One region of the Halomonas sp. TG39a genome, then DNA from elsewhere that is predicted to be linked to it. Evidence: riboswitches for the same ligand, from Rfam matches in the RefSeq annotation. Region 1 holds a riboswitch; the other holds the start of a gene.
The links. Region 1 has a riboswitch for thiamine pyrophosphate ahead of U738_RS20015 (sodium:solute symporter family transporter). Riboswitches for the same ligand answer to the same signal wherever they lie in the genome.
Positions count from the first base shown of each region.

Region 2: linked by a shared signal. The riboswitch ahead of thiM (hydroxyethylthiazole kinase) and the one ahead of U738_RS20015 (sodium:solute symporter family transporter) in region 1 are both predicted to bind thiamine pyrophosphate.

Region 1 covers NZ_JQLV01000002.1:396,497-404,194, reverse strand. The annotation lists gene U738_RS20035 (zinc-binding metallopeptidase family protein) at 1-108, opposite strand, end outside; gene U738_RS20030 (CoA-acylating methylmalonate-semialdehyde dehydrogenase) at 386-1,885, shown strand; gene U738_RS20025 (hypothetical protein) at 1,956-2,648, opposite strand; gene U738_RS20020 (peroxidase-related enzyme) at 2,829-3,431, shown strand; TPP riboswitch at 3,508-3,615, shown strand; gene U738_RS20015 (sodium:solute symporter family transporter) at 3,605-4,978, shown strand; gene U738_RS20010 (sensor domain-containing diguanylate cyclase) at 5,050-6,474, shown strand; gene corA (magnesium/cobalt transporter CorA) at 6,500-7,468, shown strand; gene U738_RS20000 (NnrU family protein) at 7,608-7,698, shown strand, end outside.
Region 2 covers NZ_JQLV01000001.1:3,816,153-3,823,850, reverse strand. The annotation lists gene U738_RS17235 (cupin domain-containing protein) at 1-620, shown strand, start outside; gene U738_RS17230 (DUF6164 family protein) at 617-985, opposite strand; gene gloA (lactoylglutathione lyase) at 995-1,531, opposite strand; gene U738_RS17220 (hypothetical protein) at 1,768-2,112, shown strand; TPP riboswitch at 2,167-2,265, shown strand; gene thiM (hydroxyethylthiazole kinase) at 2,289-3,098, shown strand; gene thiE (thiamine phosphate synthase) at 3,088-3,720, shown strand; gene U738_RS17205 (LysR family transcriptional regulator) at 3,717-4,634, shown strand; gene U738_RS17200 (DoxX family protein) at 4,716-5,141, shown strand; gene U738_RS17195 (DODA-type extradiol aromatic ring-opening family dioxygenase) at 5,328-6,065, shown strand; gene U738_RS17190 (DMT family transporter) at 6,062-6,937, opposite strand; gene U738_RS17185 (D-alanyl-D-alanine carboxypeptidase family protein) at 7,018-7,698, opposite strand, start outside.

The sequences.
Region 1 (7,698 bases):
AACGATATTGCTGCAGGCAGGACACCAGCCGACCTCTGACTGGCAGCTAAGGCAGTGGGTGTTTTCATAGAAAAGCGGATTGCCACAGCGGCAGTTGAAAGCCTGCATAAATAATTCCCTGTGTTTAAACACGAGCGTTCGCCATGTGCGATCCGCGAGGCTGCGGCACACTGATAGGCCGAAGCATAGCCAGCCCTGTGACACATTGGAAAGGCTAATTGATATCCTGCCGCAGATTTTGTTGACTCATGCGATACTTGGTTGACGTTAACGTCAACTTGCTGCTATACCCTGTACTCTTGCCTTACCGCGAAGCACTTTTTAATACCGCATTTTTATAACAACCACAGCCATAACAATCACAATTAATAATAGGAGCAACGCTATGTCTGTTCGCGAAATTCCCATGTATATCGATGGCCAGCCCGTGCAGTCGCAAAGCCAGGAGTGGCGCGATGTGGTTAACCCCGCCACGCAAGAGGTGGTAGCGCGGGTACCGTTCTGTACCACTGACGAAGTGGAGCGCGCTATCAGCAGCGCTAAAGAGGCGTTTAAGGAGTGGCGAAAAGTACCGCTGGGTAAACGCATGCGCATTATGCTCAAGCTTCAGGCACTGATTCGCGACAATACCGCAGAGTTGGCGGCGCTGATCACCGAAGAGCACGGCAAAACGCTTCCCGATGCGGAAGGGGAAGTTGGCCGGGGCTTGGAAGTGGTGGAGCATGCCTGTTCGATTACCTCGCTGCAGTTGGGTGAGCTGGCGGAAAATGCCGCTAACGAGGTGGACGTTTACACTATGCACCAGCCGCTTGGGGTGGGCGCCGGTATTACTGCCTTTAACTTCCCGATTATGCTGCCGTGCTTTATGTTTCCACTGGCGATTGCCACTGGTAATACCTTCGTTCTTAAACCCTCCGAACAGGATCCCAGTTCCACCATGCGCTTAGTGGAGTTAGCCCACGAAGCCGGTGTCCCGGCAGGCGTGCTCAACGTGGTGCACGGTGGCCCTGATGTAGCCAACCAAATCGCTGATCACCAGGATATCAAAGCGCTCTCGTTCATCGGCTCTACCCATGTGGGTTCGCTGCTGTATAACCGTGCAGCGGCAGCGGGCAAGCGCATGCAAGCAATGATGGGGGCCAAGAACCACTGCGTGGTCATGCCCGATGCTAATCGTAGCCAAGCGATCAACAACCTGCTGGGCTCAGCCTTTGGCGCGGCGGGCCAACGCTGCATGGCAAACTCTGTGGTGGTGCTGGTGGGCGAGGCGCGTGAGTGGCTGAGCGATATCGTTGATGCGGCGCGTGAAATGAAAGTCGGCCCGGGCACCCAACGCGATGCGGATTTAGGCCCGCTGGTATCACCAGCTGCTCGTGACCGCGTGCTGCGTTTAATCGATGCGGGGGAGCAAGAGGGTGCCAAACTGATGGTCGATGGGCGCAATGTTCAGGTGGAGGGTTATCCCAACGGCAATTTTGTCGGGCCGACTCTGTTTGCTGACGTAAAGGCGGATATGACCATTTACCGGGAAGAGATTTTTGGTCCCGTGCTGTGCGTGGTGAGTGTTGAAACGCTGGATGAGGCGATTGCCTTTATCAATGCCAACCCTAACGGCAACGGTACCTCTATCTTTACAAACTCGGGTTGGGTAGCGCGCCGCTTTGAAACCGATATAGACGTTGGCCAAATTGGTATCAACGTGCCAATTCCGGTGCCGGTTGCCTATTTCAGTTTCACCGGCTCGCGGGCTTCGAAACTAGGTGATTTAGGCCCTAACGGTAAGCAGGCGATCGCGTTCTGGACACAAACCAAAACGGTGACGGCACGTTGGTTTGAGCCGGAAAACGTATCCAGCGGTATCAACAGCACCATTTCGCTTGGCTAATTGAAGCGATTTTAACTGCCGCACATCGGCCCGGCTTTACGCGGGGCCGATGAACCCGATGGCGCAGGGCTTAAAAGTTATCAAACAGAGGCAAGCTCTCTTCAAGCAACTGCTCGATCGGGTCAAGCTGACTTTCGTGTAAAACTAACAGTGACTGCCCGTGCATAAATTCATTAGCGGGAGGCACCAGAAGCGCAAACTCTCCCTCTTCAAGGTGAAACTCATGTATTTCGCGCATACCCAGTGGTGTCATGCATTGAGAGCAGCGATAGTTGTCATCTTCACTGTAAATAAGGCGATGATACATTTTAAACAACGTATAGAGGGCTAAGCCGCCTTCAAACGCAGGCCAGCGCGCTGGGGTCTCGCGAATTTCGCTGGAGAGGTCTTGGCCCTCGGCTTCGGCGCCTGCAATCGCATCGGCTAGCGGGGCAGCAAGAATGGCATCTTTGTCGGCAGGTAGCGGCGTGTTGTGCTTAGAGGCGTGTTCAAAATCTTTCACCGCGCGCTTAAAGTCAGCCACCCCACCGAGAGGGTAGTCGACATGCTGGAGGTCTTCGGGTTCAAAGCCGCCGTTTTCCCAGCCATGGATAACGCGTAGGGTCATTTGACCACGTGTCATTGGGCGGGCAAGTAACATATGCAACATGATACGAATATGCAGCTGACGCTCATCGGTATCATTTTCAAATGCTCGGTAAGGGTCAGCAAACAGCTCGTTTAGACGACCGGGTGTATGTTCCTTGGCTTCGTTATGGCTCATAGCGGTTTCCCTTTGAACGAGCTATTTATATTTTTAGGAGGAGGTCGCAATTCTGCTTAGGTTAGTAAGCCAGTATGGCGAGAGAAGCAACTAAATAAAAGTCTCTTCATTTAGCTTTTTGTTATCCATCGGCTAAACCGTTTTTACCAGATATTTAAATTTAACAATAAAGAGGTGAGTATGTCTGCATCGTTGAGTCGTTTTAATGTACCTGAAACATTGGATGGCCTGCCGGAAGATATTCGCAGTACCATTTTGGCCGTGCAGGAAAAAGCCGGGTTTGTGCCCAATGTCTTTCTGATGCTGGCCCATCGCCCCGCTGAGTTCCGAGCTTTCTTTGCCTATCACGATGCGTTGATGGAGCGCGAATCGGACACCCTAACCAACGTTGAGAAAGAGATGATTGTGGTCGCTACCAGTGCGCGTAACCGCTGCTTATATTGTGTGGTCGCTCACGGAGCATTGGTGCGTATTTACAGTAAAAACCCGCTGCTCGCAGATCAAGTGGCGATCAACCATCGCGTGGCGCCGATTAGTGAGCGCCACCGGGTGATGCTCGATTTCGCCATGCACTGTGCTGTTGATGTCGGTGAAATGACCGATGAGTGGTTCACGCGCTTACTGGAAGTGGGCTTTAGCCAAGAGGACTGCTGGGATATAGGCGCCATAGCGGCATTTTTTGGTTTGTCGAATCGGTTGGTTACATTGGCGGGCACGCCGCCTAATGAGGAGTTTTACTTAATGGGGCGTGTGCCTCGCTCAAGTGCGACCATTACACCTTAAACTTTACTAAGCTGTGATTCTGATTGAGAATAGTTCCTGAATCAGTGTTAACACCGTTCTTAAGCGTACCTACATTCACTGTCGCCAGGGGAGCCCCTACTCAAAAGGGCTGAGATGCGCACTGCGCAGACCCTGGAACCTGATCCGGTTAGTACCGGCGGAGGAAGCGCGACATGCTTTACCTGACGTCAGCCGTGCTTGGCGCGGCGCTGTGCTGCTTTGCTTTTTTAGGCCTACGTGCTCGCTGGGTGGATGGTTCACTTGACGACTACGTCACCGCCCGCAACTCGCAAACGGCTTCTACCCTGGGGCTCTCCTTTCTTGCTTCCGGTATGGGCGCATGGATACTCTTTGCGCCCCCCGAAATAGGCGCCTTTGTCGGCCCGCTAGCCCTTGCTGGCTATGCGCTAGGCTCTGCATTGCCATTTATTGTCTTGGGACTGTATGGGCCGAAGATTCGCCGTGCGTTGCCGGAGGGGCGCAGTATCGCCGAGTTTGCTGAAGCGTGCTATGGCCCTGGTGTACGGCGCTGGGTAACCCTGGTCTCCATCGCCTATATGGCGTGTTTTTTAGCCGCTGAACTCACCGCCATTGGGGCCATCACCGCGCTGCTTTCCGATGTGCCGCCCGCGCTGGTGATTATTGGTGTGGCGCTTACCACGCTGATTTATACCGCGGCGGGCGGGCTGCGTGCCAGCCTTGCCACTGACCGTTGGCAGGCGTGGCTGTTGCTGGTGCTGCTGTGTGTGGTGGGTGGCATGGCCCTATGGCGGTTGCCCTCTATACCCAGTGAGGCTGCACTCCCGTCTATTCCTATCACCAGTGCGCTCAGCGTAGCGTTAACGCTAGTGATCGCGGTCACCGCCGCTAACCTTTTCCACCAAGGCTATTGGCAGCGAGTATGGGCCGCTCAAGATAATCAAAGCTTGGGGCGCGGCGCCTGGTTAGGCGGCGCGATGACAGTCGTGGTAGTGATGGTGATTGGCGGTCTAGGCGTGTTGGCAGCGATGAGCGGTGTGCCGCTCGGCGAGCCCCCAATGCCATTTTTTGCTCTGTTAAGTGAAGCCCCCGTTTGGCTGACGTTACCTGCCTTGGTGTTGGCGGTGACCTTAGTGGCCTCCAGCGTTGATACACTTCAAAATGGTATTGCTTCGCTCGTGGTGGCACGCAGCGAGCAGCAGGGCGTTTCGCTGGTGGCTGCCCGCTGGGTGACGGTCGTCGTGATGATCCCGGTGGTAGTGATTGCCTTGCAGGGCCTGTCGGTACTGCGGCTATTCTTGATTGCTGACTTGCTGTGTGCCGCTATTGTGGTGCCTGTGCTGCTCGGCTTATGGCAACGCATGACGCCGATGGCGGCCATTATGGGTGGTGTCGCCGGTTTGCTGGGGGCCATTTTGCCTGGTTGGTTAAGCCAAGGAAGCCTGGTGGCCGGGGTAGTGGGCGCCAGTTTTCCGGGTAGTATCCCTACCTTGGGGCCGTTCGTTGGTGCGTTAATCGCCTCAACGCTCACAAGTGTACTACTCGCATGTTTAACCAAGAAACAGTGAGTGTTGGGCAGTAAAAGGCTGATCGCGTTATGCTGGTAGCTACACACCTACCCTGAATGGGTGACATAACAATGAGCTACCCTACAGCATCGAATGAAGAGGCGAGATTAGCCGCTCTTTACGAGCTTGACCTACTTGATACACCTGATGAACCTGCGTTTGATCGCGTCACCCGGCTGGTGACCAAGCTGCTGCATGTGCCTATCTCAACGGTGACGTTGATAGATGCTAAACGCCAATGGATAAAATCACGTGTTGGCGTTGAGGCTCGTGAGACACCCCGAGATGTGGCTTTCTGCGCTTATACCATTCAGGGCACAGAACCATTGATCATTAACGATGCCCGACAGGATCCACGCTTTGCAGACAATCCGTTTGTGAAAGCTGTCGACGGTATTCGCTTTTATGCGGGTATTCCGCTTAGTACGACCAAAGGCCTGACGCTAGGCTCTCTCTGCGCAATCGACACGAAGCCGCGTGCGATCAGTGATCAAGAATTGACGGCTCTGCAAGATTTGGCGGCGATTGTCACTGATGAAATTCATTTGCGTGAGCGACTGGTATTAGAAAAGAAAAGCGCCAAGGTATCCCAGCAAGCACTGAATGAGTTACACCGAAGTATGGAGTGCCAAATCGAGCGGCGTACCAACGAACTCAATCTCGTTATCGAGTCTGCCTATGACGCCTATATCAGTCTTGATGCACAAGACGTCATTCTGGATTGGAATCGGGCGGCTGAAATGATGTTCGGTTGGCCACGCAAAGCGGCGCTGGCTAAGCCAATCACACAGCTTATTTTTCCCACTGGGCTGCCTGCCGCGAATGATCGGGCGGCTATTGAGTTTACCGCGCACCGTTACGATGGCAATGAACTGCCCGTCGAGGTGCGCGTCAAAAAATTGGTGATTGAAGGGCGTGAACGGCGCAGCCTTTTTATCCACGATATTACCGAGCGCCAGCAGCTGGAGCGCCTGCGTAATCAACAGGCTCGTGAAGATGTATTAACCAAATTGCCTAACCGGCGAGCCCTAGATGAACGCTTACCCGAAGCAATGGCTCGCACACGGCGCAGCCAGCAGCCGTTAGCCGTTCTGTTTATGGATTTGGATGGTTTTAAGGCGATTAACGACGCCCATGGGCATGCCAAGGGCGACGATCTGCTACGTGTGATCGCTAAAAAATTAGTGAAAACGATACGTGAAACCGACTATATAGCCCGCTGGGCCGGGGATGAGTTTGTCGTCCTATTGGAGGGCAGTGAGCCCACGGCAATCGAGCAGTTGGCTAATAAATTAGTCAAGGTGGTGGAAGAACCGATGATTGCTGGAGATGCGGCGTTAAACGTCAGTGTGAGTATTGGTGTCGCGCTATATTTGCCCGCCAGCGCCGAGACAGCCAACGAACTGCTTAAGCGCGCCGATGTGGCTATGTATGAAGCCAAGCGCTCTGGAAAAGCCCAAGTACGCATTGCCCTGTCTGTTGATAACGCTAGTTAAGACCTGTAGATATTCAAGGATGACCATGATTCGGACTATTCTGACCACGCCTGAAGGCGAGACCCGTGAGGGCGATGAACACCTGATGACCGTATGGCAATCCACGCCAGGTAGCCATATATGGATCGATATGCAGGGGGAGTCCCAGCAGAGCGAGCGCAAAATTTTAGAGGCGTTTGAGTTTCATCCCATGGCCATTCAGGATGCTCACAAAGAGCGCCATCCGCCTAAAATTGAAGAGTTCGACAACCATACGCTGATTATTTATCGCGGCATCTCCTCCTTCGATGCCGAACTGAACTACCTGCCTCAGCAGGTTTGCTTTTTTGTGGGTGAGCGTTTTTTGGTTACGCTTCATCCTGGACAAGCGCTCTCCATTGAGCGCCTTTTCAACGAGCACGGTAAAGCCCTGCTGGCCCACTCGCCTGAACACGTCGCGCTGCGGATAATGTATATTTCAGCGGGCTTTTATATTGACAGCTTGCTCGAATTTGAAACGGCGTTAAGCGATCTTGAAGACGAACTGCTGGAAAATGGTAATGATGTGCTAATGCGCAAGATCATCACTTACCGTTCCCGGCTGGTTAAGATGCGCCGCATCTTTAGCTACCACCAGGGTATTACCCAGGAACTAACCGCTTATGACTACGAGCATTTGCCTCGGGAAGATAGCGAAACCCTGCACGCCATCAACGACGTAGCGGATCGTTTCGAGCGTCTCTACACCTTGACCCAGATGTATTACGACATTTGCGGTGACTTGGTTGATGGCTATATCTCTATTTCCTCCCACCAGTTAAATATCACCATGCGCGTGCTCACGGTGATTACCGCGATCTTTGTCCCTCTTACGTTTATCGCCGGGATTTACGGCATGAACTTCGAAAATATGCCTGAATTGCGTTATCAATACGGCTACTTTTTTGTTTGGGGTGCCATGCTAGGTATCGGTGGCGTGCTGATTTGGCTGTTTAAGCGCAAGCACTGGTTTTAGGCTAGCCAGTGAGCGACTCGCCAGGAAACGAAAAGTTGACACATACGTAGGTGGTCAGCGGTTGAGTGTGGCATCCTCTGCAGCGACCAAAACTATAAGGCATAAAGCCTAGACTAGCGTTTTAACTGGGAGTTGTTCCATGACCATTATGATTATCGGGCTGCTGATTTTTTTAGGCAGCCACTCTGTACGTATTTTTGCTGAAGACTGGCGTCAGCAGCAGATTGCTC
Region 2 (7,698 bases), on a different contig from region 1:
AAGAGTATCAGTGGGTTGCCTCCCCCAGTGCGGGGGTAGAGCGCATGATGTTTGACCGCATTGGCGATGAAGTTGCCCGCGCCACCAGCCTTGTTCGCTATGCCCCTAACACCCAGTTTGAGCGGCACACCCACGGCGGTGGCGAAGAGATTCTGGTACTGGAAGGCGTGTTCGCCGATGAACATGGGCGCTACGCGGCGGGCAGCTACCTCAGAAACCCCATCGGCACCGGCCATACGCCAAACATTGGCGAGGAAGGCGCGCTGATTTTTGTCAAACTGCACCAGTTTGACCCCAACGACACGCTCCAACTGGCGGTACCTGCCCACCGGTTGCCCTGGCAGCCAGACCGGCGCCCGCGCATCGCCTACAAAATGCTGCACACTTACAAGCAGGAACGTACCAGCCTGGAACGCTGGTCGGCGGGCACTTCCATTGCCTACCCCACGCTGCTGGGCGGTCTGGAGTTTTTGGTTCTGGAAGGCACGCTGAGCGATGGAGAGCAAAGCTACACGGCGGGCACCTGGTGCCGCTACCCCAGCGGTGCGGCACCGGCATTAACCGCCGGTGATGATGGTGTGATGATGTACCTCAAGCGCGGCCACCTGCCAGCAGCTTAGGCCCGCGACAGCCCCAGGAACGGCAAAAGCGTGAGGGCGACAATCAGCGTCACCGCTAATAGCACCAGCACTACCTGCAGGGGGTGGGCTGCTAGGCGTTTCCATAGCGTCATCTGCTCGCCCCGCTCAACCACCGCCTGATGTTCCCGTTGGACACGCTCCAGGCGCTCCGCCTGATAGGCCTCTAACGCCGCGATGGCTGCGTCGTGCTGATGCGGGTTGCGCAGCCAAATAGCATCGACCCCCAGGCGGAAAAACCCCGCCTGGGTTTCGTAGGTATCAAAGCCATGGGCGGCCAGCAGGTCACGCACCTCCATGGCTTCTTCGTCGGTAACGTGGCGCAGCCGGAACAGTAGTTCAGCCATTGGCGTGCCTCAAGAGTCGCTCTTCCCCACCATCAGGTCTGCCTGAATCACTTCGATCCAGTAGCCGTCCGGGTCTTTAACGAAGATAACATCTTTCATCTTGCCCTGATCGGCGCGTTTCACAAAGGTGACATCATGCTGGTCAAACCACGCTTGAGCCGCCGCTAAATCCGGCACGTTAAAGCAGATATGCCCGAAGCCTTGGGGTTCGGCGTTACCATCGTGGTAGGCAAAGTCATCCTTGTCTTCGGTGCCCCAATTGTGGGTCAGCTCCAGCAGCCCTTTCTGGCTGAAGGTCCAGGCGGTACGCGCTTGCGCATCTTCCGGCACGCTGTCGCTGGGCTCCAAGCTAGCCAGGAAATACAGCGAGAACTGCATCTCTTCAAAATCCAGCCGCCGCATTACCTGCATGCCAAACACGTTTGAGTAGAATGCCAACGCGCGCTCAGGGTCTTTCACCCGCAGCATGGTGTGGTTTAAGCGAAACCCTTGGGTTTGGGGTGGGGTGGCGACGACGCCGGGGTGCTGCTCGCCTTGAAAACTCATTTCGCCCTCCTGTCGTTGATGTCGATCATTGCACCTTACATACCGCTTACCATGGGGTCTTTAGGGTCATAATACCAGCCCTTACAAGTACATAGGCAGCGTCGTATTACGCTATCCATAAGCGTACTGGCAATCATAAACAAAACCCCTACACTTATTATTCATAAGCTTTACAAAAAGCAGTTCCTGCCACATGAGCGACGCTTCACATTGACGGCGCCGTCCAGGAGTTTTCCATGAGTTCGATTGATATGACGCTGGGTGACCAGTTGACGCTAAAGCAACTTTCTAATGCCTTGCACAACGGCTTTTCGCCGATTGTGGAGGTTGAATCCATGGATGGCATCTACAAAGTGCGTTTTCATCACGCCAACGGCGTGTCTGACCTGAGCGACAACAAGGGCCATGTCAGCACTTTTTTGGGCACGGGCGAGATACGCGACACCCTAGGTCAACTGGGCCTGACCCACGGCGTACTGACCTTCGCTGACCAGTGCGGCGACGAGATGATCGGGGTAGAGGGGAAAGCCATAACGCCTGACGAAATGCTCACCTACGGTACACGTATTTCGTTTCGCTAGAGGGCCATCGTCCGCATTCGGGGCTTTACAGGGCTACTCCAGGCAAGGATAGTAATCATTCGACAGGGGCGCCCTCCGTTACCGGCGGGCTGAGAAGCACCCTTTGAACCTGAACCGGATAACACCGGCGTAGGGAGTCGTGGTAACGCTTACCACCTCCCTGCCGGGAGGATGCTATGACCCTACGCCCGCTTGGCGATTACCTAGAGACGCTGCGCGCAGTGACACCTCTGGTTCACTGCATAACCAACTATGTGGCCATGAACAGCACTGCCAACCTGCTGCTCGCCACCGGCGCGTCGCCCGCCATGCTGCATGCGCCTGAAGAAGTCGCCGAGTTTACGGCTATTTCCGCGGGGCTTTCGATCAATATTGGCACGATCTCCTCCCACTGGGCCGATGCGATGCTGACCGCCACAGCGACTGCCGATCAACACGCAATTCCTTGGGTATTGGATCCCGTCGCCGTTGGCGCCACGCGCTATCGCCAAACGCTGTGCGCGAAACTGCTCGCCGCTAAACCCAGCGTGATTCGTGGCAACGCGTCAGAAATTCTTACCCTTAACGGTTTAGCCAGCCAAGGGCGCGGCGTGGATGCTACCGCCGCCACCGACCAAGCCGTAGATGCAGCGGTAGCATTAGCGCAAAAACACGGCTGTATTGTCGCGATGACCGGCGAAAGTGATTGGGTAACGGACGGTGCGCAACACTACCGTATTAACGGTGGTCACCCGTTGATGCCCCGTGTAACAACGCTGGGCTGTGGGCTGAGCGCACTAGTGGCGGGATTTGTGGCTGCCAATCGCGATGCCCTACTGGGCGCAACGGCAGCCGCGCTGGCCTGCTTTGCCGTCGCTGGTGAGCGGGCGGGCAGCAGCGCCCAGGGGCCTGGAAGCTTCCAGGTCGCACTGTTGGATGCGCTCTATCAACTCACCCCTGACGACCTCACCACCCATGCCCAGTTGGAGGCTATCCATGCCGTTTGATCTATCGCTTTATTTAGTCACCGACGCTGCGCTGTGCGACGCCATTGGCTTGGAGCAGACGGTTGAGGCAGCGGTACGAGGCGGCGTCACCATCGTGCAGCTGCGTGATAAGCACGCCAGCGATGAACAGATGATAGCCCAAGCCAAACGGCTTAAAGCGGTGCTGGCGGGTACCGGTGTGCCGCTGATCATTAATGACCGTTTACAGGTGGCGCTGGAAAGCCAAGCGGATGGCCTGCATGTTGGCCAGAGCGACGCTGCCGTTCAAGAGGCGCGTCGGTTGTTAGGTGAGCAGGCGATTATTGGCCTGTCGATCAACACCCTCGCCCAGCTAGAAGCTGCACCGGTGGAGTTACTCGATTATGTGGGTATTGGCCCGGTGTTTGCTACCGTGAGTAAGCAGGATCATGCCCAGCCCATCGGCTTTGGCGGCCTGGCGTCGTTGGTCAAGGCGTGCCCGCTGCCCAGCGTGGCCATTGGCGGGCTGAAAGCCAACCATGCGATTAGCGTGCAGCGCGCGGGAGCGAACGGCCTAGCGGTGATCTCGGCCATTTGTGGCCAACCCGACCCCTACCAGGCGGCACGGACATTTCAGGTTTTCCAAGCTGTTTCGGCGTCATGAACCAGTTAGAGCACATCGTCGCTTTTGTGCGGGTAGCCGAGCTGGGTAGCTATACCCGGGCTGCCGAAGCGCTGGATATTTCGCGCACCCGCGTATCCCGCCAGGTCATGGCGCTGGAAGAGACACTGGGTGCGCGACTGATACAGCGCACTACGCGACGGCTGCATCTCACGGAAGCCGGGGAGCGCTATTTAGCCCGCGCCCAAGGGGTGCTGCAAGCGCTCGATGAAGCCGCCGCCGAAGTAGGCCAAGGCACCAGCGATGTGCGTGGACGGCTACGCGTGAATGGGCCAATGAGTTTTGGCACTCGCTACCTGGCGCCTCTCGTTGCCCAATTTATGCAGACCCATCCAGCGCTTGAAGTGCGATTGGATCTGAACGACCGCCGCGTTGATCTGTTGGAAGAGGGGTATGATGTCGCCATTCGTATCGGCAGCTTGCCTGATTCAAGTTTAGTGGCACGCCGCCTAACCCGTTGCCGCCTGCTGTTTTGCGCATCACCTGAATACCTTGCCATCCACGGTGAACCCCGCAGCGTTAAGGCCCTTGCCGACCACCACTGCCTACGCTATCGCAGCGGCCAGCACAGCGCTGACTGGCAGATTGCCACACAGTCATTGACGGTCAGTGGCCCGCTGGAAAGCAATAACGGCGATGTACTCACCCACGCCGCAGAAGCGGGCTTAGGCATCGCTCAGCAGCCCAGCTTTCTGGTCACGGAGAGTATCGCCAGCGGGCGTTTAGTGCCCATTTTGACCCATGAGCCAACGGTGCGGCTCGATGTTCACGCGCTCTACCCCGCCCGGCGCTACCTGCCTGCCAAGGTGGAGCGCTTTATCGACCTGCTCACCGAGGCGTGGGGCGATCCACCGGTTTGGGAGCAGAACATCGGATTGTCGCCAATTACGCAATAGTGATGTGCAAAATATGCTGATTATCTCGATATGATCCGGCGGTAAAGTAGCGCCATCAACCACTCGATGGAAGCTACTTCTATGACAACCCTTACTCACGCCACTCCTTCTCTACAGCCCTCTTTACAGCCCCATGCTATCTCGCTACTGCGTATTGCCTTGGGGGTAATGGCCCTCGCTCACGGTTTGCTCAAGGTGTTTGTGTTTACCCTGCCGGGCACCGTCGGCTATTTTGAATCACTGGGTTTACCTGGATTTCTGGCCTACTTGACCATTGCTGCCGAAGTCGGCGGCGGCATCGCCCTGCTGCTTGGCGTATATACCCGCTGGGTGAGCCTGGCGCTGGTGCCAGTGCTGCTTGGCGCTGCCTGGGTGCATCTTGGCAACGGCTGGATGTTTTCAAATGCCGGCGGCGGTTGGGAATTCCCGGTGTTCTGGGCGCTGGCGTTAATCGTGCAAGCGGGCCTGGGCAGCGGCCCCTGGGTGTTAAGCCGCCGCTTCGCCTAACACCTAACACCTAACACCTAACACCTAACACCTAACACCTAACACCTAACACCTAACACCTAACACCTAACACCTAACACCTAACACCTAACACCTAACACCTAACACCTAACACCTAACACCCAATCCTATCGCCAGCGCTTGCCTCACCGCCAGCGCTGGCAATGCTGCTGAGGAGACTCACCCATGTTACCTAGCCTGTTTATTTCCCATGGCTCGCCCATGCTGGCGCTTAATAAAACCCCGGCTCACGCCTTTCTACGCGAACTGGGCAAACGGCTTTCACCCAAGGCGGTGATCGTGGTGTCGGCACACTGGGAGAGCCTGTCGCTCAAGGTCAGTACCAGCGCCAAGCCAGAGACCATACACGATTTTGGCGGCTTTCCACAGGCGCTGTTCGAGTGCCAGTATCCCGCCCCCGGCGAGCCTGAACTGGCGGAACGGCTAGCCGAGTTACTGGACGCCGAACGGGTAGAGCGCGGTTTTGATCACGGCGCCTGGGTGCCCCTTTCGCTGATGTTTCCTGACGCCAAGGTGCCGGTTGTATCCCTGTCGCTACCGGTGCGCTGGAGCAATCAAGAGCTGGTCGCGCTGGGCGAGCGCCTGTCGGCACTGCGGGGAGAAGGCATGCTCATTATCGGCTCGGGCAGCCTGACCCATAACCTGCATGAACTCATGCCCCAGGATAGCCCCATGCCCGCCTGGGTAGATACGTTTGCCAATTGGGTCAGCGAACGCCTTATCGCCAATGAGCGTGAGGCTCTACTTAACTGGGAGCACGCGCCAAATGCCCGGGAGAACCACCCGACCCCAGAGCACTTCCTGCCGCTGTTAGTGGCAATGGGGGCAGGAGGAGAAGCTAGCCAGCTGCACCACAGCGTGGAGCACGGCGTGCTTGCCATGGACGTTTATCAGTTCGCTTAAGCGGTGGGACGGCGCTTAAGTGTGGTTCTACGGTCGTGATACGCCACCGCTAATCCGCTGCCCATGATCAAGGCGCTGCCTACCCAGACCCAGAGATCCGGCATTTCGCCCCAGAACCACCAGCCCAACAGCACCGCCCACAGCATGGCGGTGTAATCAAACGGCGCGGCGATAGCCGCAGGCGCAAACCGAAAAGCCAGGGTGATAAAAGCAGTGGCCGCGACACCAAGCACACCAGACGCGAAAAACCCCACCCAGTGCCACGGTAACGGCGTTTGCCACACCCACGGCAGCGTTAATCCAGTGACGATTAATGGCACAAAGGTCATGTAAAACAGCATTGCCCATAAGTGCTCGCGGGCGCCGTAGCGGCGCGCGGTAATCATCATCAGCGCATAAAATAGCGCGGCGGCCACAAGCACTAATGCGCCCACCTGAAAGGCATCGCCGTTGGGGCGAACCACAATCAGTACCCCCGCAAACCCCACTAACGATGCGATGAGTACCGGCGGATCAATTCGCTCACCCAACAAGGGCACCGAAAGTAGCGTTACGAACAGCGGTGCCACAAAAGCGATTGCCGTGGCTTCCGCCAGGGGTAGCAGCGTTAAGCCCCATACGAAACAGACCATGGTGGCGGTATAAATTAACCCGCGTAAAAAATGCACGCCCGGCCGTTTAGTCCGCAGCTTACGCAAGCCACCGGCAAAATGGGCCAGCAGCGCAATCATCGGTAGCGAGACTAACGCACGGAAGAAAATAATCTGCAGCGGGGAATGCACTTCGCCTAACCATTTGGAAACGGCGTCGCCTAGGGCTAAAAACAGAACGCCCAGACACATGCAGAGTATGCCTTTGAGTGACGTTGTCACCACAGTCTCCTTTTTTGTTAGCCGCTAAAAGCAAAAAACCCCGCCAACTTGCATTGGCGGGGTTATTGCCGCACACCGCCTTACAGGCTAGCGTTAACCACCATGCAGTCCATACCCTGAGAGTGTAGCTCTCGACATGCTTGGCGGGCACGCTGTTCATCTAGCGCCATTAGCCGGGCGCGATAAACCGGGTTCTGGCCCTCTACGGTGTCCACGGCGACACGCCCACCTAAGTTCTGGGCGAGGCGCTGTGCCGCCTGTTGGGCCAACTGCCGCGCTTGGGCTTCTTGACTGAAGGCACCTACCTGCACACCCCAGGCACCGCCAGTTTGGTTGGCAGAAGCTAGCTGCCGCTCGCGCTCAATAAAGGCCTGCAGTGGGTCGGGCTGTGAGGCCTCGTTTTCGGCAGCGGGACGCTGAATGGCGGCAATACCTGCAAGCTGCTCTTCAAGGTCTACAGCAGGCGCGGTAGGCGCCGCGTTCGCTGATGGTGACAAGGTGGTGGTTTCGACAACGGCAAGTAAGGGTTGGCGTGGCGCAGGCTGCTGTGGCGCAACAGGCTGAGCAGGTGGCGCGAAGGCCATAAATTCGCGCGAGAAATCAGTGTCGCCCATCCAGTTTTGCTGGTCGCGCAGCGAGGCACGCAGAAAGCTGCGATCTAGCAGGTTGGCCATATGGGTATCCCGGGACTGGGAGGAAAAACCACCCATCACAACACCCACCAACCGCCGATCACCGCGCATCGCGGTGGTCGCTACGTT